Regions from separate parts of the Effusibacillus dendaii genome, predicted to be linked through region 2. Evidence: riboswitches for the same ligand, from Rfam matches in the RefSeq annotation. Region 2 holds a riboswitch; each other region holds the start of a gene.
The links. Region 2 has a riboswitch for cyclic di-AMP ahead of skT53_RS16330 (C40 family peptidase). Riboswitches for the same ligand answer to the same signal wherever they lie in the genome.
Positions count from the first base shown of each region.

Region 1 (7,613 bases), 140 kb from region 2:
CTTCACGCATGCGTTGGAAAATGCGATTGCCGTTCTTGTGATCGCCTGCCCTTGCGCGTTAGGGCTGGCCACTCCCACCTCCATTATGGTGGGAACAGGGAAAGGCGCTGAATTGGGCATTCTGTTTAAAGGCGGCGAGCATCTTGAGGCGGCCCATAAATTGAACACCATTATTCTTGATAAAACAGGCACCATTACCAAAGGGGAGCCTGCATTGACCGACGTGGTCGTACTTGCGGATATCCCGGCAGACAAGCTGCTCGCGCTTGCCGCCAGCGCCGAAAAAAATTCGGAACATCCGCTGGCCCAGGCGATTGTCAATGGAGCAAAAGAGAAAAATCTCGATTTGTCTCAATCCGAACAGTTTGAGGCAATCCCGGGATACGGATTGTCTGCAACAGTCTACGGACGGAAGCTCTTCATCGGCACGCGCAAACTGATGGAACGCGAACAGATTAATGCAAGCAACGCGCAAGCCAGCATGGAACGGCTGGAAGACGAAGGGAAAACAGCCATGCTGGTGGCTGTTGACGGAAAGCTGGCGGGTATTGTGGCAGTTGCCGATACGGTCAAGGAAAGTTCCAGACAGGCGATCGCCAAATTGAAAGAGCTGGGTCTGGAAGTGGTTATGATCACAGGAGACAATCGGCGTACCGCTGAAGCGATTGGCAAACAGGTCGGCATTTCGGAAATCCGGGCGGAAGTTCTGCCGGAAGGCAAGGCAAAGGAAGTGGAATCTTTTAAGGCGCAGGGCAAAAAGGTGGCCATGGTGGGAGACGGTGTAAACGATGCGCCCGCTTTGGCAACAGCCGATGTGGGTATGGCGATCGGCACCGGTACCGACGTCGCGATGGAAGCGGCCGATGTCACACTGATGCGGGGAGAACTGACCAGCATTGCAGACGCGATTTCACTCAGCCATAAGACAATGAACAATATCAAGCAAAATCTGTTCTGGGCACTGTTCTACAATTCGATCGGCATTCCGGTAGCGGCTGCCGGGTTGTTGGCACCCTGGGTGGCGGGAGCGGCGATGGCGTTCAGCTCCGTGTCGGTTGTATTGAATGCATTGCGATTAAAACGGGTAAAAATATAAAACAGCGGAGGAGAATATATGAGTACTATCACTCTAAACGTTCAAGGTATGTCTTGTAATCATTGTGTCAATTCAGTGGAGGGTGCGCTGGGAAAATTGGTAGGCGTTAGCTCCGCAAAAGTGGATCTCTCAGCTAACCAAGTGACTGTTTCATTTGATGACACGGTCGTGAGTGTAGATCAATTAAAAGAAACAATTGAGGATCAAGGATACGATGTAGTGTAACACACGAGATGGAAAAAGGGGCATACATATCAAATGTATCCCCTTTTTAATCCCCATTGCCCCAAAACTCAAGGGGACTGTTCAGTTGTTAGACGTTTGTGATACATAGCGTCACAATCACATCGACGGTCAGAGAAGAGGGTGTAGGAAATTTGCAGCGACTCAGCTTGCCGGAAAGAGGGACGCAGCTTCAATGGCTAACACAGAGCTCGAAATACGAGTTTAGTACATCCGTTTTACGGACGTAATGTGGTTGTACCAGTAGGAACCGGGTTTCAGCGGCAAATAACCCACTTTCTTAAGTCCGCCGCCTTCTTGGATCATTTGTCCATTACCAGCATAAATCCCGATGTGTGCTCCGTTGTCGAAGATGACAAGGTCTCCTACTTCCATCTGACTTTTCGGGACAGGATTCCCGACCGAAGATGCCTGTACTCTGGATGCCCCGCTCATTTTATAGCCCAATGCATGGCGGTACACATAGGCAGTGTAGTTTGAACAGTCAAACCCGCTGCCGCCTCGGTCTTTGCTGGTTCCCCAAATGTAAGGAGTACCCAGTTGGCTTTTTGCCACCATCAGTACCGCATTTGTTTTATCCTCCCGCGTTGCATCGAGCGGTGCAATTGGTTGAATCGACGGGTCATATGTGACACCAGGCGGCAAATTGAATGATGCTGATTGGGTGGCCGTCGTTTGCGCAGACACAAAAGACGGGCTAACAAATGCCGCACTGAGCATTCCGATGGTCAACAAAGAAACAACTTTCTTTTTAAACATGAAGTACCTCCCTTGTAAAGCCTGCGAGGTTAGCTGACGGGTTCGGATAAAAGGGATTACCCGACTGAACTGCAAAGTGTTTCTTCAAGGTGTTGTTTCAAAAACACAAAACTGTGAATAGCACTTGCAGTCTGATTTCACCCCAGATAACTGGTTCCCCCGCGCCCAGTTTTTGGGCTTCGGCTGATGTAGGACAACCTTAACATAGTTTCCAACCGATTTCATCCTGTAAATTGTGGTAAACTGCTACAAAACCAATAAAAAAGCCGCCTCACGGCGGCTTTTGACTATGTTCAAAAGCTCACTTTTTTAAGCCATTTTTGAATATTTTTCCTGCAACTCTCTTGTGGAGATGACGATGAATTCGGGAATTAGTTCCTTTTTTCCGGGGTGAATCTGAGTCTTCTCGTAAAGCGAAAAACACCACCTATGGAAGAATCGCATCAGGATTTTTTATACTTCATGACCTGATAATTGTCAGTCTATTTCGCATCATGAAACTAATTTGAAACAGGTTCCTAAAACCCTGTGAATCCGCCAAATAGTTTAATCATATAGATCGTGATTACCGTCATTGCATTCGTTAGAAGTAAAAAGCCCATAATTACCATCACAATGCCTCCGATACGGCTGATTACGGAAGAATACTTCAACAGCCAACGTACGGAGCCAAGACTATATGCCAAAATAAGGAATGGTATCGCAAACCCTAACGAATAAGCGCTCATCAATCCTACTCCGTTGGCCGGGTCGGTTGCTGCTATGGCTAACACAGATGCCAAAATTGGTCCAATACAAGGTGTCCATCCAGCGGAAAAACTAACCCCAACTAGTACTGAACCAATGTATCCGGCCGGTTTGTTTCGTAAATGCCATTTTCTCTCCTTCAGTAAGGATTCCCACTTAATTGCCCCCGTAAGGAACAGCCCCATAACAATGATTATAATTCCACCGATTTGACGTATCAGGTCTTTATACTGGTTAAATATTTTCCCGACCGCCCCTGCTCCAAATCCAAGTGCTACAAAAATTATTGAAAAGCCAATTACAAAGAAAATCGAATGGACGAGTGCCGTTCGTCTTATTCGAAAATTGTCTCGTTCTCCTTGCAATTTCTCATAAGAAATTCCTGTCAAATAAGAAATATAGGAGGGATACAAAGGCAGACAGCAGGGGGACAAAAAGGACAGAACTCCTGCTACAAATGCCATTAGCATATTCGGATTACTCGTATCGAACACTATGAGCCACCTCTTTAATTCGAGTTCGACCCAATTATACAATGACAAAGTGACGAGTTTGTGAAGATACAAGAGATAGAGATTTTAAACAGGATGCATGGACGTATGCATGAGGAGCCTTTTTGTTGTTTCTTCATTGAAACTACACATTTTTGTTTTATCTTAGTTCCATGAGAGGAGTAGTTTCATGGAAGATAAAGATTGGTTCAGTACTTTTCTAAAAATAGCATTCGCTGCCTTTGGTCTATTGATGATCATTATCCTACTCATGATCATCTTTGCAGGCAATGGAATGCACAATATGAGCAATATGTAAGGGTGGTGAGCCCAGCGAAAAAGAATAGTTTGAACAACCGTCACTTCTAGTAGACAAAGGGACTAAGTAAAAGTGATTATTCAACAGATCGAAACAGGTGTAGACTTTGCCAAACTTGGCAAGGAGAAATTGAAAGATAAAGGATCGGCCGCAAGTTGTATTTTAGCCTCAACCCGGAGAGGTTTCAGACCTGTAAACCTTGGCCAGATATCACATTTTTGAGCAGTTGCCATCCGAACTACAAAGCAGTACGAAATACAGATCCGTGATATCAAATATAAAGATGTGTTAGTGGAACACCGTTTCCGAAGACACTAAATTTTTTAATGTGAGGAGAAATTATGCGAGTTATCTTATTTGAATTTTGGGGGATTCCGATTCGATCCTACGGTCTAGTCGTAGCAGTTGCTGTTTTGATGGGAATTGGAGTGACTTTGCATTTTGCAAAGCAAGCGAACAAACAAAGTGAACAGATTCTAAACCTTTCCCTCATCGCCGTACTAGGGGGCTTAGTGGGTGCTCGACTTTGGGAAGTTCTGTTCTTCCAACCTGAATACTATTTGAGCCACCCTATTGATATTGTTGCCATCTGGAAGGGCGGCATGTCAATTCAGGGAGGACTAGCAGGCGGTGTTATAACGGCTGTCTGGTACATCCGAAAACTCGGATGGAAATTCTGGGATACAGCTGACTTATTTGCACCTGGTTTGATTTTAGGACAAGCGGTTGGACGTATTGCCTGTTTCCTGAATGGTGATGCATATGGTTCACCGACGGGCAGTTCCTTTGGTATCGTTTACCCGCCCGGAACTGTAGCCTACGATCAATACGGGAATCAGCCGTTGTGGCCAGCCGAAGTCTGGGAGGGTCAGTGGAACCTGATTGTTTTCGCTGTTCTGCTTATTTTAAAAAGTCGAACCCGGTCGAAAGGATTTCTATTTCTGTCTTACATAGGCTTGTATTCTGTAGGACGGTTTGCTCTCGAGTTTTTAAGAGGGGACAGCCCGCATTACTTGTTTGGATGGACAGCTGCTCAATGGACAAGTGTAGTTGCTTTCGCGGTGACAATTCTTGGTTTGCTGGTGACAAGAAAAGAGGTTACAAAACATGCAGCAGGTGTTTGAGATTCTTGAAGAAAAAACTTGACGTTTCAACCCCTGCACCATCCTCTCTCCAGTATTGATCTTTCCGCCACCAAAGGTACATGTGCGGCAGAGGACTGTTTCGCCAATACGCCTGAAGCCAAATGGTTGGCCGACCACGCGCGGATTACGGATTCATTATCCGGTATCCGAAAGGAAAAGAGTCGGTCGCCGCATGCTTTTTCTGCTGAATGTTTTAATGGACGATCAAATCGAGCGACATAGCCACCCTCAACTTTTTGTATGGAAGCTAACATTTGTGATTCCTCATCTAAAAAATGGTTCATTACCACGCGGTTACTTGTGAAAGTAGATCACCGAGCAAATGTCAGCGAGTACCATGGGCATCTCTAGATAGATTCGGTGGAGGCCAATAAAAAAGAGCCTTTCGGCTCTGAGAAAAACATATGCAGGTAGTTGCCTATTCTGCGATCAAAATGATCGGGGGCTTGTTTAGGAATGGAACTAAATTTGCGACATCTCCCTGTACTTCTTGCCCTTCAGCCGAGGACAATGATTGATTCAATGTGTCTACGTCCTCAAATTCCAACTCCGCCACTAAATACATGTTTTGGTCGGTGTTCTCGCCATGCAACACTCGATTAATCGCTGCATTTTTAAGAGTGGGGAGTTTTTTGGCAAGAGGAATATGCACATCAAAATAATGCTTTTCGAATCCTTCTTTGTCTTTCGGCTCTTCATAAATTACAATTACTTTCGCCATTTCTAATGCCCTCCTATTAACGTCCTCATAGAAGGTATATGCGATATATTCCCGTTTTAGTATGAACTGCATCAACAATTGCAGGCACTGGAAGAATTCTCAGAGTTATTCGTGAGTCAAATATTGTGAAGCTGCTTCCGGCATCACTGTATTTGTAGAGTAAAGGGCTGGTAAGCCCAGCCCTTTACTCTACATTTAAATTTTGAGACTGAGGCTGAACCCATCGTCCCCGGTAGGCTAGGCTTATTCTTCGCTATTCGTTACTTTCTGTTCGTAATGTTTACTCAAATAGCTGTTTTCCCCTGGTGAAAAATTGACCGACTGAAGGCTCAATTTAGGATTTTTTCCGTACAGACCTTTGGCCTTGTCTTTTACATCCTCGCCAACCTGAAACAACGGCTCTTTTTCCGCCATCATGACACCTCCTGCAAAATGTAGGCATAGTTTTTCCACTGGAAACAATGATCATCCACATTGCAGTATTTGCCCAGCAGAAAACAGGCTGCCCTTGGCGGCCTGTTTTCTGCTTAACTTGATTTGGTTAATTCCAAAATATCTTCCAGAATTTGTTGATTGTCCATATTTTTTCCCATCGTATAGATTTTCCGGATGTTGTTGTTCTGGTCGATCAGGAAAAGGGATTTGGTGGGATGCGTGAAAAATCCGTCGTCTTGTTTTTCGGCAAATAGGTTATAGCTTTTCAAAACTTCCTGAATTTCTTGTTCCGTTCCGGTATAAAAATTCCATCCGCTCCAATCGACCTTCAGCTTGTTGCCGTAATTTTTCAGATTGGCCGGTGTATCCCGTGTTGGGTCAAACGTAATGGTGACAAATTCCGTTTTGTTTCCGAACAGGTGGCGTTTTTTCAACTGTTCCTGGATCGATACCATATTGATCGTGGTAGTCGGGCAAATATCCGGACAGTTCAGGTAGATAAACTCCACCAGTTTGACTTTTGGCGCGAGATCCTGAAACGATTGCCGCTGTCCGTTAATATTTTGCAACGTCCAGTTGGGCGCCGCGTTGACCACGGGCAGCCGCGTGAATCCCCACGCAATCCAATAAGCCAGGCCGCCTGCAAATGCGAGGCTAAGAATAACAATGATGAGGGTCAAAATTCGTTTGTTCGCAATTCGTGTAAGGTTTCCCCGCATTAAAAAACGAACTCCTTTCCCCTGAAGATGGTCCTACTTTACAACGTCAATCTTCATGTCCTTCATAGAATGTTGGTCTCTTGCCGTGACGTGATACATCACATGGTAAGTACCTGCATCGGAAAACACATGTTTCACGTAATATTCGCCGGAAGCCCCTTTTGTCGCTTCGAGCATTTGACTTTCTTAACGGACAATGTAACCGGTTGCCCGATTTTTACGGGGGAAGCAGGTTGCGGTTGAAACGTGACCTGAATGGGAGTGGCTGACTGTGGCTGCTGATTCGTGCAGCAGCCGCTTGTTGCAAGCGCCGCAGCTAAGACCGCAATAGCTATAAGTGAGCGTCGAAGCCTTAGTTGAAATTCTCCTTGTAGTAAATGTTAATTCTATTATATTTGACCGGACAAGAAATGATAAGCAACAAAAGTGTGAATGAAACAATCAGCGAGCAGGAGTTCTGGGAAGCTGCGAAAGTTTTGTCTCTGGCATGACAGGGAGGGTATATAATGTGGAGAAAGGGGGCGATATGTATATGATCGTACACATTCTTTTAGGGCTTCTATTAGCCTTTGTTCTTTGGAAATTGTTGAAGATTTCATTTAAAACGATCGTATGGCTGGTTCTGATCGGTTTGATAGTGGCGTTGATTGCTCCCGGGATGTTGTTTGTGGTAGGCGGAATCGGTTTCGTAATCCTAAGCGTGCTGGGAGGACTGGTGCTGCTCACTTTGTTTGGATTTTTCTTTTTGGATGGAGATTGACAGGTATCCCCCTTAAGGAACTTCGCCGCTGTGACGGGGAGTGTCTCGTAAAGGGGCTTGAACTGTAAACATTGATTCTGCCTAAAACTGACTGTATACTATCAATATGGACAGATTAGTAACGATAGGCGAAGCTTCAAAGGTGTTGGGAGTATCGATTACAACACTCCGGCGATGG
Region 1 is NZ_AP023366.1:3,218,413-3,226,025, forward strand. Features, by position in the region: gene skT53_RS17090 (heavy metal translocating P-type ATPase) at 1-1,096, shown strand, start outside; gene copZ (copper chaperone CopZ) at 1,115-1,321, shown strand; gene skT53_RS17100 (C40 family peptidase) at 1,544-2,098, opposite strand; cyclic di-AMP (ydaO/yuaA leader) riboswitch at 2,101-2,293, opposite strand; gene skT53_RS17105 (cytochrome c biogenesis CcdA family protein) at 2,617-3,339, opposite strand; gene skT53_RS18920 (hypothetical protein) at 3,527-3,655, shown strand; gene lgt (prolipoprotein diacylglyceryl transferase) at 3,997-4,779, shown strand; partial or broken gene skT53_RS18670 (D-alanyl-D-alanine carboxypeptidase family protein) at 4,852-4,967, shown strand; gene skT53_RS17115 (EthD family reductase) at 5,219-5,521, opposite strand; gene skT53_RS17120 (hypothetical protein) at 5,765-5,935, opposite strand; gene skT53_RS17125 (SCO family protein) at 6,049-6,675, opposite strand; gene skT53_RS17130 (hypothetical protein) at 7,184-7,435, shown strand; gene skT53_RS17135 (IS607 family transposase) at 7,542-7,613, shown strand, end outside.
Region 1: linked by a shared signal. The riboswitch ahead of skT53_RS17100 (C40 family peptidase) and the one ahead of skT53_RS16330 (C40 family peptidase) in region 2 are both predicted to bind cyclic di-AMP.

Region 2 (7,613 bases):
GCGGGAAGTCTGGAAGTTTCATTCAATTCTGCCAGAAAATAATCACTAAGGTCCGGTATGTCTTCCACGCGTTCCCGCAATGGAATCAACTCGATCGTAAAAACGTTGAGACGATAGAAAAGGTCGCTCCGGAATGTACCACTGTATGCAATTTCATGGTTAAGGTTTTTGTTGGTGGCCGCAATGATTCTTACATCGACAGGTATGGGTTGATGTCCGCCTATCCGGACCACTTCACGCTCCTGCAAAACCCGCAATAAAGTAGCTTGCAGTTCGAGCGGCATTTCACCGATTTCATCCAAAAATAATGTTCCCCCGTTTGCCACTTCAAATTTTCCCGGATTCCCCCCTTTTTTGGCTCCGGTAAACGCTCCTTCCACGTATCCAAACAGTTCGGCGTTAATCAGCTCCCGTGAGAGCGCACCGCAGTTAATGGCAACGAAAGGATGGTTCTTTCTCGGACTTTCATTATGAATCGCCCTTGCAAAAAGCTCTTTGCCTGTGCCGCTTTCACCCAACAGCAGAATGTTTGCCTCAATTTGGGCGGCCGATTTGGCGAGTTTAATGGTGTAGAGAAACCGCTCGTTGGATCCGATCAGATCCTCGAGTAAGATCGGACCTCTTTTTTGAACCGACTGTTTGTCCAAACCAATTTTCCTGACGAAAATATAACGATCATCGTCGGACGGAACAATCCGCAGTTCATAGAGAACGTCTTGTATTTTTTTGCGGACAAGCATTTCATCATGGAGTGTGTCAGCCATGTAAAGATCAGATAGATATTCATGAATGAAGGCCTGATGTCTTGTTAGAAAAGATTGGCCTCCCTCATTGCTGAACAGTATTTTGCCATTTCGGACCACAAACAGGCTTTCGCCAATCCATTCCGACATGTCGCGGGACAACTTTTCCATAAACTGGAGCCTTTCGGCATGCTCCACCTTTTCCACACACCATTCTGTTATTTGCGATAGGGATGGCACCAGAACTTCCAGATGATTCTTATGGAAGTCATCCAGATGTAACACCATTCCCAAAACCCCCTGTATTGAGCCAGTGGTTCCTTTGATCGGGATTCCCACCGTGATCCGGTCATGCAGATCCCGGATATCGTGATCCGTCCCATAAACGATTGCCTCTGTGTGCCCCGATAATGCCAAGGTGATTCCCGATTGTCCGATACAATCGGTCGTCCACACCGTCCCAGGACTGAAAAGAGGCCAGTTGTCACGCTCTCCCAACTTTCCATTTATAAACATATCCAACAGAACCCCATTGTTGTCAAAAACGACGAATGTATAGGGCAAAAGACGGGTGGCTGTTTTCAGCTTTTGAATTAGCGGGTTGTATTTGACCAGTAATTCTCCCAACCGGTCTTGTGTGCGAATGTTTTCATCTGCAGCGGTCGCCTTTTGTCGCACAATGTTCGGATGCACGAAAGGTTCCGGGGGAATGAGTCCGTCTGATTCCCATAAAATATCAAACTGTCCTTTTTCGTTAATTCGACCAATCCGGGAGTGCAGCCACAGGTGATGGTTATGCGTATCCATCTTAATTACCCCTTGCGGAGCTTCAAATGCGACCCCGGAAAAAGCATTTCGAAGGGAGTCGGTATCTGTCGTTTTTGCCTTTTTGATTGCTTCGGCCAGCAAATATACGCTATAATACGCGCTTTCCATAACAGAACTGATCGTGTCGGTTCCATATGTACGCAGGTATTCCATGCAAAACGTGTCGTTTTTTGCGGAGCGGACCGTATTGAAATAGGGGAATGAAGTATAATGTCCCGTTGCAAAGGCAGGATTCATCGCTTGAATTTCTGTTTCCGCCGTTATAGCACTGGCTATGGGCTTCTTGACCCCCGAATGATAAAACTGTTGATAAAAAGCGATCTGGCTCTCCCCAACCACTGTTGAGAAAACTACATCCGGCTTCGATTTGGCAATTTCTCTCAAAGGATGATCAAATTTCTGAGTGCCCAAAAGAGAGTAATACTCTCCCGCAATTCGCCCACCGTATGATTGGACAAGACGATGGATATGCCTGTTTGTTTCGCGGGGATAAATGTAATCGGATCCGATCAGGTAAAATGATTTCCCAAGATTTTCAATAATCCACGGAATAAAAGTTTGAAGTTGTTGATTCGGCACCGGCCCCAGGTAAAACACGTTCCGACTTAACTCTTCGCCTTCGTAAAGGGTTGGGTAAAGCAAAAGAACATTATATTTTTCCAGAATCGGGATAACCATCTTGCGGCAGACAGATGTGTAGAGGCCGATTATAACTGCAACCTTATCCGAAAGGATCAATTTTTCCGCTTTCCTGGCTGCCAGAAACGGGTCGGACGCAATATCCTCCACGATGGGAAGCAGTCGTCTCCCGTGTATTCCTCCCTGTTCGTTAATCTGTTTAATTGCCAATAGGGTCGATTGATACTGCCCCCGTTCGGTGACTCCGGTTGTTCCGGTCAGAGAATACAGCAAACCGATTTTGATGTCTTCTTCCCGTGCCATAACAATCCCCCCATACTTCTTCCTAGCTACTAGTATATTTGATTTTTAATGTTCAGAAAATGTACAAATTTCGTTCACCTTTTGTCTAGGTATGTTGTCCACAGTACAAAGTTCAGATTGAACAAAACCATTACAGTTATTGGACAGAATCAACCAAAATCTGCACACTTTTTACTTTTACCGAATTATCCGGATCGAATTTTTCATACAACCAAGCACTTCATGTTGTATTTCGGCAGTTGGCACTAAAGTTGCAATAGAGATAAACGAAAAATCTATTTCCAATTCGGTCAAGGAGGGATGACAATTGCTCGCAATCTCACTTTTGTATGTCGGGGCGGTGCTATGGGTAAATGGAATGATGTTGTTAGGAAGGGTGAGCGGTAAAGGGGCGGCACCCCTGAATTTGTTCACTGGCAGCATTACGTTGATCATAAATATTTACATCATGCTGAAAGCTCCGTCAGGTGATCCCCTGTCTTATTTTACAGCCGCTACTGGACTTCTTTTTTCTTTCACTTATTTGTATGTGGCGATCAACAACGCTTTTGATTTAGAGGGAAGGGGGTTTGGCTGGTACTGTTTCTTTGTAGCGGTTACTGCACTCCCAACAGCGGTTTTGACGTTTCAGAGCGGCGATTTCCGCTTTGGAGTCATTTGGCTTCTGTGGGCCTTTCTATGGTTTTTGTTCTTTCTTCTACTTGCCTTGGAAAAACCGATCGCTAAATTTACTGCCTACGTAACGCTAGTGGAGGCGGTTATAACCTGTTGGGTTCCGGGATATATGCTTCTTACCGGAAACTGGTAAGAGCGGCGCTCTCATCACACGCAGGGGGTGAGGAAGATGTGACGGCATGGTCGGATTTCCAAAATAAGCCAATTTGACTTATGTACTTAAAACTACATTTTAAGGGAGTGTGTTTTGAAATGAGACATGGAGATATTTCAAGCAGCTTTGATACAGTCGGTGTAGCAGTCGTCAACTACAAAATGCCGCGTTTACATACGAGGCAGGAGGTTCTGGAAAATTGCAGGAACATTGCCAATATGGTAGTCGGAATGAAACAGGGACTGCCGGGCATGGACCTGGTTATTTTCCCGGAATACAGTACGCAAGGCATCATGTACGATCCGAAAGAAATGTTTGAAACCGCCTCCATGATTCCGGGTGAAGAGACTGCAATCTTTGCGGAGGCATGTCGGCAGGCAAATACTTGGGGCGTTTTTTCTTTGACAGGGGAACAACATGAAGACCACCCAAACAAATCTCCATACAATACCCTTATCTTAATGAACAACAAGGGTGAAGTTGTGCAGAAATACAGAAAGATTATACCTTGGGTTCCTATCGAAGGGTGGTATCCCGGCGGTCAGACATATGTATGCGAAGGACCGAAGGGCATCAAAATCAGCCTAATCATCTGCGATGACGGAAACTATCCGGAAATTTGGCGTGATTGTGCAATGAAAGGCGCAGAGCTGATCGTTCGCTGCCAGGGATACATGTATCCAGCCAAAGAACAGCAGATTATCATGGCGAAATCAATGGCCTGGGCAAACAATTCCTATGTAGCAGTAGCGAATGCAACAGGGTTTGACGGAGTGTATTCTTACTTCGGACATTCGGCTATCATTGGCTTTGATGGACGAACCCTTGGCGAGTGCGGAACAGAAGAGAACGGAATTCAGTATGCGGAAATCTCCATTTCGCAAATCCGCGATTTCCGAAAGAATGCCCAATCGCAAAATCATCTTTTCAAACTCTTACACAGGGGTTATACAGGATTGATCAATTCCGGAGAAGGCGACAAAGGACTAGCGGAATGTCCATTTGATTTCTATCGAACCTGGGTGTTAGATGCAGAAAAAGCCCGCGAAAATGTGGAGGCAATTACCAGATCAACGGCTGGCACTGCGGAATGCCCGATTGTAGGGATTCCGAACGAAGGCAAAGTAATGGCGGCAGAAAAATAATAGTTAAATCGAACATGAAGGAGTCGGGTGACTTTCTCTATCTGGCTCCTTTTTACATAAAAATAAGGGGGAGGATACTATGCCCTTCATCAACGATAAACTCGAATATTATGCAGCCGACCGAAAACGTAAAGAGTTGGAGGCTGCCGAACGGATGCAAGATACGGACGTGGTGGCGGATACATCTTTCAAAAGGATCGAAACCCGGTATCGGTTTCATGTTGAAGAAGTAATGAAACGGCTGCGAAACAAAATTTTCGGACAGGAAAAAGTTCTGCAAAGTTTGGAAAACATGTTGAAAATTGTGCGGGCTGACATAGCAGATCCGGATAAACCTTTACACATAGGTTTGTTTCTGGGACCTACGGGAGTCGGCAAAACGGAAATCGTACGCGTGCTTGCAGAGGCCCTTTACGGAAACCGGGAGGCCTTTTGCAGAGTGGATATGAATACTTTATCGCTTGATCACTACGCCGCCGCGCTTACCGGTGCACCGCCAGGATATGTGGGAAGCAAGGAAGGCTCCACGATTCTGGATAAAGAAAAAATTGAAGGGTCCTACAGCAAACCCGGCATCGTGTTGTTTGATGAGCTGGAGAAGGCAAGCCCGCAGGTGATTCAAACATTATTGAACATATTCGATAACGGGGTGATGACGATTGCCTCGGGGGAAGAGAAGATCGATTTTCGAAATTCGCTGATTTTCATGACAAGCAATTTGGGTGCCCGAGAAATACAAAGCTATGCCAATAATCGACTGGGTTTTGTGCTGAAATCGATAACCCATTACCTAAATCCCCGTTACTGGAAAATCCGGAATAACGAATCATTTCTGGAAACAATCATTAAAAGAAAACTGGAATCAACCTTTCGGCCCGAATTTATCAATCGAATTGATGACATTGTGATTTTTAATTGGCTTTCGGAACAAATATTGTTTGAAATCATTGATGTACTAACGGAACAGTTGAACAGAAGAATACTAAGATTCAACTGTCGCTTGGAACTGCTCGATTCGGCAAAAAACTTTTTAGTCAAAAAAGGGTTTGATAAACAGTACGGTGCCCGTGCTTTAAAAAGAGCCTTTCGGCAATATGTGCAACTGCAGCTTGCGGAACTGCTTATGGAACATAGTCCGCAGCAAGGATTCGTCAGATATGTTTCGCGAGGTGCCGGAAATCGGATTGAGATAAACGGCAATAAGGAAGAAATTCCGATGCCTCAAAGCGTGTAATCCGTACAATAGAAGCGGTAAAAGAAAAACAAGCTGACACCAGTTGAATACTGGCGTCAGCTTGTTCTCAAGGCATTCTTGCTTAAAACATACGTTTAACGGCCGTAATATTATTGTACCAGGAAGACCCAGGAGAAACGTTCAGATAGCCAACCTTTTTCAGGCCGCCACCTTCCTGAATCACGCGGCCATTTCCCGCATAAATACCAACGTGACTGCCATTATTGAAGATTATAAGATCTCCCGGGCGCATTTCAGCTTTCGACACAGTACGTCAGACAGAATGGTATTGAGTCTGGGAAGCTCCACTCATTTTATACCCCAATGCGTGATGATAAATATAAGCGGTATAATTGGAGCAATCGAAACCGACCTGACCGCGGTCTTCATTATGTCCCCATACATACGGAGTTCCCAGCTTGCTTTCTGCTACCTGCAGAACTGCATTAACCTTTGTCTGGTAATCTGCATCAAGAGGCGCAACCGGTTGTATATTGGTATCAAAGCTAACTCCCGGCGGTAATTGTGTGGATGTTGCCGCAGCATTGTCAGGTGCTGCAAATGCCGGAATCATCACCGATGTCGCGATACCTAGAAAACATCTCCTCTCTGAAGCCTGCGAGGTTAGCTGACGGATTCGGGTAAAGAGGATTACCCTGCCACTAATGTGGTTTCACCCCAAAAAATGGGTCCCCCGCGCTCGATTGAGCTTCGGCTTATTTTTAACAAATGATAGTACACCATGACATTATGTAAACTTCATTGCACAATGTATGGTAGTTACTCCTGCAAATGGTACGGCAGGGTTGCCACAACGACATCCTTTCGGCCGAAAAGCATCGCGCGGATTCGAAATGCGGATTGATTGTGAAGCAATCGCTGCCAGAACTTTTTGGGCACAAACTGCGGCAACAACACCATAACCGTACTTGTTCGGTTTAAACGGCAATCAACCCGTTCTACAAATTCCACAAGGGGTTCAACGACGGTTCGATATCGGGACACGAAGGTCACAAGCCGAACCCCGGGGTTCCATTGTTCCCATTTTTTCTCCATTCGTTCCGCCTCTTCCTCAGAAAACGCCACGTAGAAAGCAACTACTTTAGGAGAGAGAGTCTTTGCGTAAGCAAGGGTCGATGCGACGACTCGGTGGATTCCCGCAACCGGCACGATTATGACAGATTCTTTTTGAGGGAGCGGATCGTTCAAATCAAATCTCAGCTGCTTTGCAACCGCCTCGTAATGCTTGTGGATCTTTGTGATCAGCCACAGTAAGAGTGGTGTCACGACAACGACAATCCATGCGCCTTCCGTAAACTTGGTAATGCTGAATATTAATACCACAGCAAAGGTCGCGGCAGCCCCAATTCCGTTGATAAGTACTTTTCGCTGCCACCCCCTGTTCCTTTCTCTTACCCATTTAAGCACCAGCCCGCTTTGTGCCATTGTAAATGACAAGAAGACACCGATCGCGTAAAGCGGGATGAGCAGATCCGTCTTCCCACGGAACAAGATGAGCAGCAGACTGGCCAATATCCCCAATGTAATAATTCCATAGTTAAACGCCAACCGATCTCCCCGATTGGCAAACATACGGGGAAAGTTTTGATCCTGCGCCATAATGGAGGCCAAAATCGGAAACCCGTTGAAGCTGGTATTCGCCGCTAATGTCAAAATGAGCATCGTGGCAATCTGTATAACGAAGTACATACTCCCTCGACCGAACGCATTTTCCGTAACCATCGATAATACGGAAGTATTCCCTGTTGGATCAGGATATACGCCGTAAACCAGAGACAGAATCGTTACCCCGCCAAAGATCACTGCCAACAAAGTCCCTAACATTATCATAGTAAGCTTCGCATTGCGCTGGGCCGGATTTCGAAAATGCG
Region 2 is NZ_AP023366.1:3,073,427-3,081,039, reverse strand. Features, by position in the region: gene skT53_RS16350 (transporter substrate-binding protein) at 1-2,513, opposite strand, end outside; gene skT53_RS16345 (AmiS/UreI family transporter) at 2,821-3,321, shown strand; gene skT53_RS16340 (aliphatic amidase) at 3,441-4,487, shown strand; gene skT53_RS16335 (AAA family ATPase) at 4,567-5,721, shown strand; partial or broken gene skT53_RS16330 (C40 family peptidase) at 5,804-6,295, opposite strand; cyclic di-AMP (ydaO/yuaA leader) riboswitch at 6,320-6,448, opposite strand; gene skT53_RS16325 (APC family permease) at 6,502-7,613, opposite strand, start outside.

Region 3 (7,613 bases), 440 kb from region 2:
ACAAAATTTGTGTCAAGTGATTCGGTTTGATTCGAATGGTGGCCGTTCCAATTGCCGATAGTTCACAATCAAAGGTAAAATCCTCATGCAAGAATTGCATGCTGTCAACCGTCCGTTGGATTATATCAACCGGCTGAATGGCGGGCACTTCGGATAGAGAAGGCAATGAGTCTGATTTGCTCAAATCGAGCAGTTCCATCACGAGCAGTTTGAGCCGCTTCACTTCTTGAGTGGCAGAAGCGAGCGATTCTTCCAGAATATTAGGGTCGTTCTTTCCCCACCGATTGAGCAGGGAAAGATGACCTTCGATGATTGAGATGGGCGTCCGCAGCTCGTGAGAAGCGTCTTCCACAAATCGTTTCTGCTGCAGAAATGAGCGTTCCAACCGATCCATCATTTCATTAAAAATCAGCGCCAGTTCAGACAATTCATCCCCGTTATCATGGAACTGTACCCGCTCGCCCAAGCCGTTGTCCCGTATTTTCCTCATCGTAGCCGTTATGGTCTTGACCGGATTCACGAGCTGCCTGGCCAGCAGGTATCCACCGAAACCACTGATGGCCACTGCTACACCGCCGCCGATCACCATAATGGCAAATGCCAATTCAACCAATTGATCAAAACTTTTCAAAGCCCAAACAATCTCCAGGGTTCCTGAGAAAGAAGCGCTCTGCAAGGGAATACGGCTTATGAGTAAGTTCCCATCATACTGTTCGGTCATTGCGGTTTGTGCGGATGTTGCAACCTGAGGCTTCACCTGTTCTGCAGAAAACTGATTGGATACGGTCAGCACGGGCTGGCCCTGATTGTCCAAAATCCGAATCATTTGATTCGGATCTGTCCGTATACTCAAAAACTCGCGGGTTTTATCAAGGTTACCCCGATTCAAAAGCGGGCCCTGTTTTGACAAATAGTTTAGAACTTCCGTCCGGACCTGTTCCATGCGAACTTGCTCTTGGTGGAACATCCAGTTGTTGACCACCAAATACTGAACGAAGTTGTATGCGATAAACAAAACAAAGAGCAGCAGGGAAGACCAGACAGTCAGTTTAAATTGAATCGGCAGACGGGAGAGGTGTATTCGTAATCGGTTCATGATTTCATCACATATCCGGCGCCCCTTATGGTTTGGATCAGACTGTCTTCGCCGGGGCGGTCAATTTTGTTTCGAAGATACCGCACATATACATCGACAATGTTGGTTTCCACCACCGACTCGTACCCCCATACGAGATCAAGCAGGATTTCTCGGGTGAGAACACGGTTGATATTTTTCAGAAAGGTGACGAGCAGGTCATATTCCCGTTTGGTTAGCTCGATCGGCGTATCGCCGCGCTTGACGCTGTGCGATTCTAGGTCCACGATCAAATCTTTCATTTGCAGGAAAGAAGCGGTGTGGCTTGGTTTTTCAATTCGGCGGCTGAGCGACCGCATTCTCGCCAATAACTCTTCAATCGCAAACGGCTTTGGAATATAATCGTCTGCCCCGCTGTCCAATCCGGAAACCCGATCCATCACAGAGTCACGGGCTGTAAGCATAATAATGGGCGTATCCTTGACACTGCGGACTCGCCGGCAGATTTCCAGACCGTTTAAGCCGGGAAGCATCAGGTCAAGCAATATGAGGTCCCATTGGCCGTTCAGCGCTTTCTGCAAACCATCCCGACCTTCATAGGACAATGTCACCACAAATCCTTCATGCTGAAGTTCCAGCTCGATAAACCGGGCCAGATTTTTTTCATCTTCAATGACCAAAATGTTTTTCATCGGTTCCTCCGCCAGAGGCTTGGCGAAAGCCAAGTTTTCTTTATATTGTATCACCGGGAGTGAGAAAATCTCTGAGAGCCAGATGAAAATTCTCTCATTTTTCGACTAAGGGATAAGCAAAATCCCCCAGGGGCTGATAAGCCCATCCTGAGGGATTTCACGATTCTAAAAAACCCGTTTGCAGATTAATACATTCGTTTGACCGAAGTGATATGGTTGTACCAGTAAGAACCTGGTTTCAGCGGCAGGTAGCCGACTTTCCCAAGTCCGCCGCCTTCCTGTATCATCTGTCCGTTGCCCGCGTAAATCCCGACATGGCTTCCGTTGTTAAAAATGACAAGGTCGCCGACCTGCATCTGGCTTTTCGGGACAGGGTTCCCGACCGAAGATGCCTGTACTCTGGATGCTCCGCTCATTTTGTAGCCCAGTGCATGGTGATATACATAGGCGGTAAAGTTTGAGCAGTCAAATCCACTTCCCCCCCGGTCTTTGCTGGCTCCCCAGATATAAGGAGTACCCAGCTGGCTTCTTGCTACCATCAGTACCGCATTTGTTTTGTCCTGCCGCGTTGCGTCGAGCGGCGCTTGTGGTTGAACCGACTGGTCATATGTGACACCCGGCGGCAGATTGAATGATGCCGACCGGGTTGCCGCCGTATGGCTAGTCACTGCTCCCTGGTGCGTCGCCATATGGCGCGTAGCCGCAAAAGACGGACTGACAAACGCTGCGCTAAGCATTCCGATGGCCAACAAAGAAACAACTTTCTTTTTAAACATGAAATACCTCCCTTGTGAAGCCTGCGAGGTTAGCTGACGGGTTCGGATAGAAGGGATTTACCCGACCAAAATTGGTTTCACCCCGGATAACTGGTTCCCCCGCGCCCGATTTCTGGGCTTCGGCTGTTGTGACAACCTTACCATAGTTTCCAACCGGATTTCAGCCTGTAAATTCTGGTAAACTGCTGCAAAGCCAGTAAAAAAGCCGCCTCACGGCGGGCACGTAACTTACAAACAATTTTGGTAGATTTCTATTTTCTCCAAATTAATGTAAACTGTCCACCCAAGAGAATATCTAACCCATTTTTGAATATTTTTCCCGCAACTCTTTAGTGGAGATGACGATCAATTTGGGAATTAATAACTCTTTTTTCGTTTGAATCCGTTGCTTTCCTTGCGGGTGCATCACATACAGCAAGATCTTTAAATAGATGCGGGTGGCGAACGTAAACACCCCTTTTGGCAGATCAAGAATCCGGAAGCCAAACTGATCGGGTCCCCGGTTGATCAAAGAAATGCCGTAAAATCCCTTTACATCTTGAAAGCGCGGGTGTTTTAACAATTGAGCTGCTTTCGGCATCACCTGTTCCGTCAGGCGCACCAAGCGAATCGCCAACTGCAACGGGGAACGGGCATGCGCCCCATATTTAAAGAGAATCTCGTTGTTTAAATGAAGCTCCGCCACACGGTCCCCCGTATGAATTTCTTCCCCGTTTTCAAAGCGGATGGTCTGTCCGCGATACGTGCGAACCCGTACCTTCAACAGTGGATTGGACGGATCAATCGGCTGCAGATGAAAGCATTTATCAAAAAGCCTTTCCCACTTCATCCAGACGGAGACAAGGAGCCGTTTTGGGTAACTGAGCGCCAGTCGGCCGGGTGACAGGCGGCCAGGCGCTTTTATCATTTCGTCAATGCGAACCGGGACAAACCCTTTTGAGAGGATTTGCGGCAACACCTGTTGGAGGGCCGACAGCATCTGTTCCGGTGCGTCATGGTCGGCTCCAGGTGTACTTCCGCAATCATGCAAAAGGATCACGGAGCCGTCCGTGATTCCAGTCAGCAATTTGTTTTTGATCGATTCAGAACCTGTTTTTCGGCTCCAGTCATAAGTCAGAAGCGACCATAACACAATCCGGCAGTGTTGTCGCAAAGTGAAATCGAACAGGTTCAACATGCCCCAGGGCGGCCGATAGTAAACAGGCCGCAGCCCCGTAATCCGCTCAATCGTGTCGGCCGTTGTGCGGACCTGTTTGCGTACTTGCCAGGGAGTCAGCAACCAGTTTGATTGGTGTTTCTCGTTATGAATTCCGATCAGATGACCTTCCCGGTGGATTCTTTCAATGATTTCCGGATAGCGGGCTGCTTTCTCGCCCACGACAAAAAAGCTGGCCTGCACATGGTGTTCCTTCAAAAGATCAAGCAGCATCGGTGTATATTGAGGATGCGGCCCATCGTCGAACGTAAATGCCACGGTGCGTCCGTTTTTGGTTCGTTTGCGAAAACGGATGAAATTGCAGGATCGAACAAGTACAGTCGGGATCGGCCCGTATAGTAGAAACATAAGGACGAGTCCACTTACAAATAGACCTGTCATCCGATTCTCCTCCCCGTATTAGGGTTTCGGCGGCAACAGACGTTGAAACGGGTACAGCAGATAGAAAATAGAGATGCCTAACAGCAATACGGCGCTGATTGCGATCGTTGCCGATTCATACAGCCAGTCAGCGATCCAACCGCCAATCACTGGCCCGAACATGACGCCGATTCCTTCCACGCTGGAAAAAATCCCCCATCCAACGCCTTGCTGGTCATCCGGTACATGATAGGATAAAAGGGCGTTCCAGGCAGGGAGTACAGCCGAATAGGACAATCCCATTACGGCGGCCAGAAAGAGCGCCTGATTTAATTGGGAGACGAACAGCAGTGCGTACAGGGAGAAAGCTAACAGACCAAAACCCAGAACCAGAAACCATTTTTTATTGAATCGGTCAGACAGCTTTCCCATCGGGATTAATCCTGCGACTGCAAAAACACCCCCTGCAATCATTGTATAGGAATACGTAGCATGAGAAAAGCCGAGAACTTTTGTTGTAAATGTAGGCATGACGGGAACCAGCATGCCGGCTGCCGCTGTCTGCAGAACCATGCCGGGCAGCAGAGGTTTTAATTTTTTCAGGCGGTCCCAGAGACGTTTCAACTGTTGCCCAAACGAGGGTGTGTCTCCTGTTGAAATCCGTTCGTCAGAAAGACGGAATGAAATCAGCCAGGCGATGAGCCAGAGACCGATTAGGACAAATAAGGAAAGCGAGTAACTATAATCTATGAGAAAATTAATAGCTACCGGCCCCGCACCCAGGCCAATTAACCATAACGTATAGAGCATCCCCATTCTGGTTGCCCGCTCGTTCTGCCTGACCTGGCTGAGACAGACGATCCAGATGGGAGAAGCCCCGATTCCAAACAAGGCAGAGGACAGTATTAGAATCCAGGCAAGATGTGCGTACTGTGTGGCAAATAAACCGATTGCCGACAGGAGTAATCCTGCGAACACAATCGTCCGCGCCGAAAAACGGTCGAGCAGGTAGCCGATCCAAATTTTAAAAACCGTGTCTGTCAGGTAATGAGCTGTTATAGCCGTACCGGCAATTGATATGGGCAATCCGAGCTCATCCACCGAATAGGTCGGCAGAAAGGCGATCAGATAGGCGCCGCGTACAAATTCAACGAGAAACAGAATGATCGTGATACTCATAATCAACGCCTTTCCATCATTTGCAAGATATCTTCCACTACGGACTGACTGGCGTTCCGTTTCTGAAGCTGTCTGGCAGCCGCTTTCATTTCAGATAAAAGCTGTGTATCGGATAATAAAACTGGCAGTTTATTCCGGGCTTCCGATATGTTTTGAATAATGCAGGCGGCTCCTTTTTGGGACAAATACTCCGCGTTATCGCGTTCTTGCCCTGGAACCGGTTGAAAAATAATGACCGGTACACTGACCGCCATCGCTTCCGCCAGGGTGACGCCGCCTGCTTTTGTAAAAATGCAGGTCGAGATTTGCATGAGTTCATGTATTTGATCCGTAAACCCGAACAGGTATACGAAAGGGTGCTTCGCATAACGGTTCCTGAGATGCTCCAGCAGGCTGCGGTTCTTACCGCATACCACTATGATTTGCAAATCCCTGATTTGTATGATTGTCTCGATCACAGTTTCCAGGTCCTGCATCACACCGTAGGCCCCGGCCAGCAGGAGGATCGTCTTTTTGGCGGGGGCCAAACCGTATTTTTGGTAAATCATGTTAGGGTCCGCAATGGACGTGAATGCCTTGCGCAGCGGGATACCGCTTACATAAATCTTATCGGACGGTATCCCGCGATCCATGATCTTCTGCCGTAAATCATCTGTTGCTGTGTAAAATCGGTCGATGCCCGAATGCAGCCAGCGTTGGTGCAGGGAGAAATCGGTGATCACCGTGTAAAGATAAAGCGGGAAGCCGAGTCGGTCCCGCATGGCGGCCAACGTTTGAATCGGAAACGTATGAATTACAGCATCCGGGCGTTCGTTATGAATTACATGTTGCAATTTCCGCTTGCCAAATAACCGCAACCATTTAAAAAAAAGTGCGTCGTAGGGCAGGTCTTTCGTTCTGTCATAGACCTCTCCATAGAGGGATGGGGCAAGCGTATAGCTTTTCAAGTAAGCAAGACGCACCCAGGCATTAATCCATGGATGCGCCTCCCCGAATAAATCCACTACGGTTACCGATGCGATTCCTTTTTCCTGAAATTCGGCCTGTAATGCGTGTGATACTTGCGAGTGCCCGTCACCGTAACTGGATGACAGAATCAATATGCGAGAATCATTCATAGTTGTGCAATCCATTCCTGATTCGAATAGTATGGAGTCTGCGGTCTGCGTGCGACCTGCAGGATGATGTCTGCTGCATCGAATGCTGACCGTTTCGTGTTGAAGCGGAGAGCATTTTGTTCCATTTTCCAAAGCATTTGCGGGTTACTGAGAATATGCGCCAGTTTTTCCAACAGATCACGATCATCTGCTGCTTCGGTGGCGACTCCCGCTTTCAGAAAGAACTTGGCATTGTCCCGTTCCTGTCCCGGCAGCGACTTGTAAAACAGCATCGGAAGTTGCTGGGCAACGGCTTCCGAAGTAGTTAATCCGCCTGCTTTTGTGATTAACAGGTCGGATGCGTTCATTAACTCATGAACATAATCGATGTAACCCGTGAGAATCACCCGATGTCTGGAGGCGGGAAGCTGTTCCTCCAAACGATGAAGCAATTTTTGATTGTGTCCGCATACGATAATCAGTTGAATGTTATGCGGAAGATGGTTAAAGGATGCCAGGTCGATCAAACCTTCACCCAAAATTCCAACTCCGCCGCCCATCATAAGCACAGTGGGCAAGTTGGGATCCAGACCGAGTTTTTCCCGGATCGTTTTCTTAGGCTGTAATCGCGAGAATTCAGGCCGAATCGGAATGCCCGTAACCGAGATATTGGACGGCTCGACTCCGGAGCGGATCAAGGCTCGGCGAACCGGTTCAGAACCTACGATGTACTGATCCGTAAACGGGTGGATCCAGTAACTATGATCCGTATGGTCGGTAATGACCGTTACAGTCGGCAGATCGATCAACCCCTGTTCTTTAAGCAGAGATACGGCTGCGGCTGCCAGGGGGAACGTGCTGACGATGACAGATGGCCTCACTGCTTCAATCATCCGCACCATTCGGCGAATACTGAGCAGGTTGAACGTTTTCAGTATGGCGGACGAATGAACGCCGCGTGTTTTTTGAAACAGGTATCCGTAGACTGAAGGGAATTTCTGGACACCGCGCAGAAACACATAACGACTGATCGGATAGACGTAAGGGTGGAACCAACGCATGAAATCCAACATAATCGGTTTGTGATCCGGATTTCCCAAGCGAATCGCCTCCCGTAGGGCGGCTGCTGCCTGCTGGTGACCGTCTCCATAATTCGAGGACAGTAGCAGAATTCTTTTACTCGACAAAGAATCTGTCATAACCCTCTCCTCCCTGTTA
Region 3 is NZ_AP023366.1:2,629,347-2,636,959, forward strand. Features, by position in the region: gene skT53_RS14155 (HAMP domain-containing sensor histidine kinase) at 1-1,096, opposite strand, end outside; gene skT53_RS14160 (response regulator transcription factor) at 1,093-1,767, opposite strand; gene skT53_RS14165 (C40 family peptidase) at 1,953-2,543, opposite strand; cyclic di-AMP (ydaO/yuaA leader) riboswitch at 2,546-2,678, opposite strand; gene skT53_RS14170 (polysaccharide deacetylase family protein) at 2,839-4,140, opposite strand; gene skT53_RS14175 (MFS transporter) at 4,159-5,298, opposite strand; gene skT53_RS14180 (MGDG synthase family glycosyltransferase) at 5,301-6,416, opposite strand; gene skT53_RS14185 (MGDG synthase family glycosyltransferase) at 6,413-7,594, opposite strand.
Region 3: linked by a shared signal. The riboswitch ahead of skT53_RS14165 (C40 family peptidase) and the one ahead of skT53_RS16330 (C40 family peptidase) in region 2 are both predicted to bind cyclic di-AMP.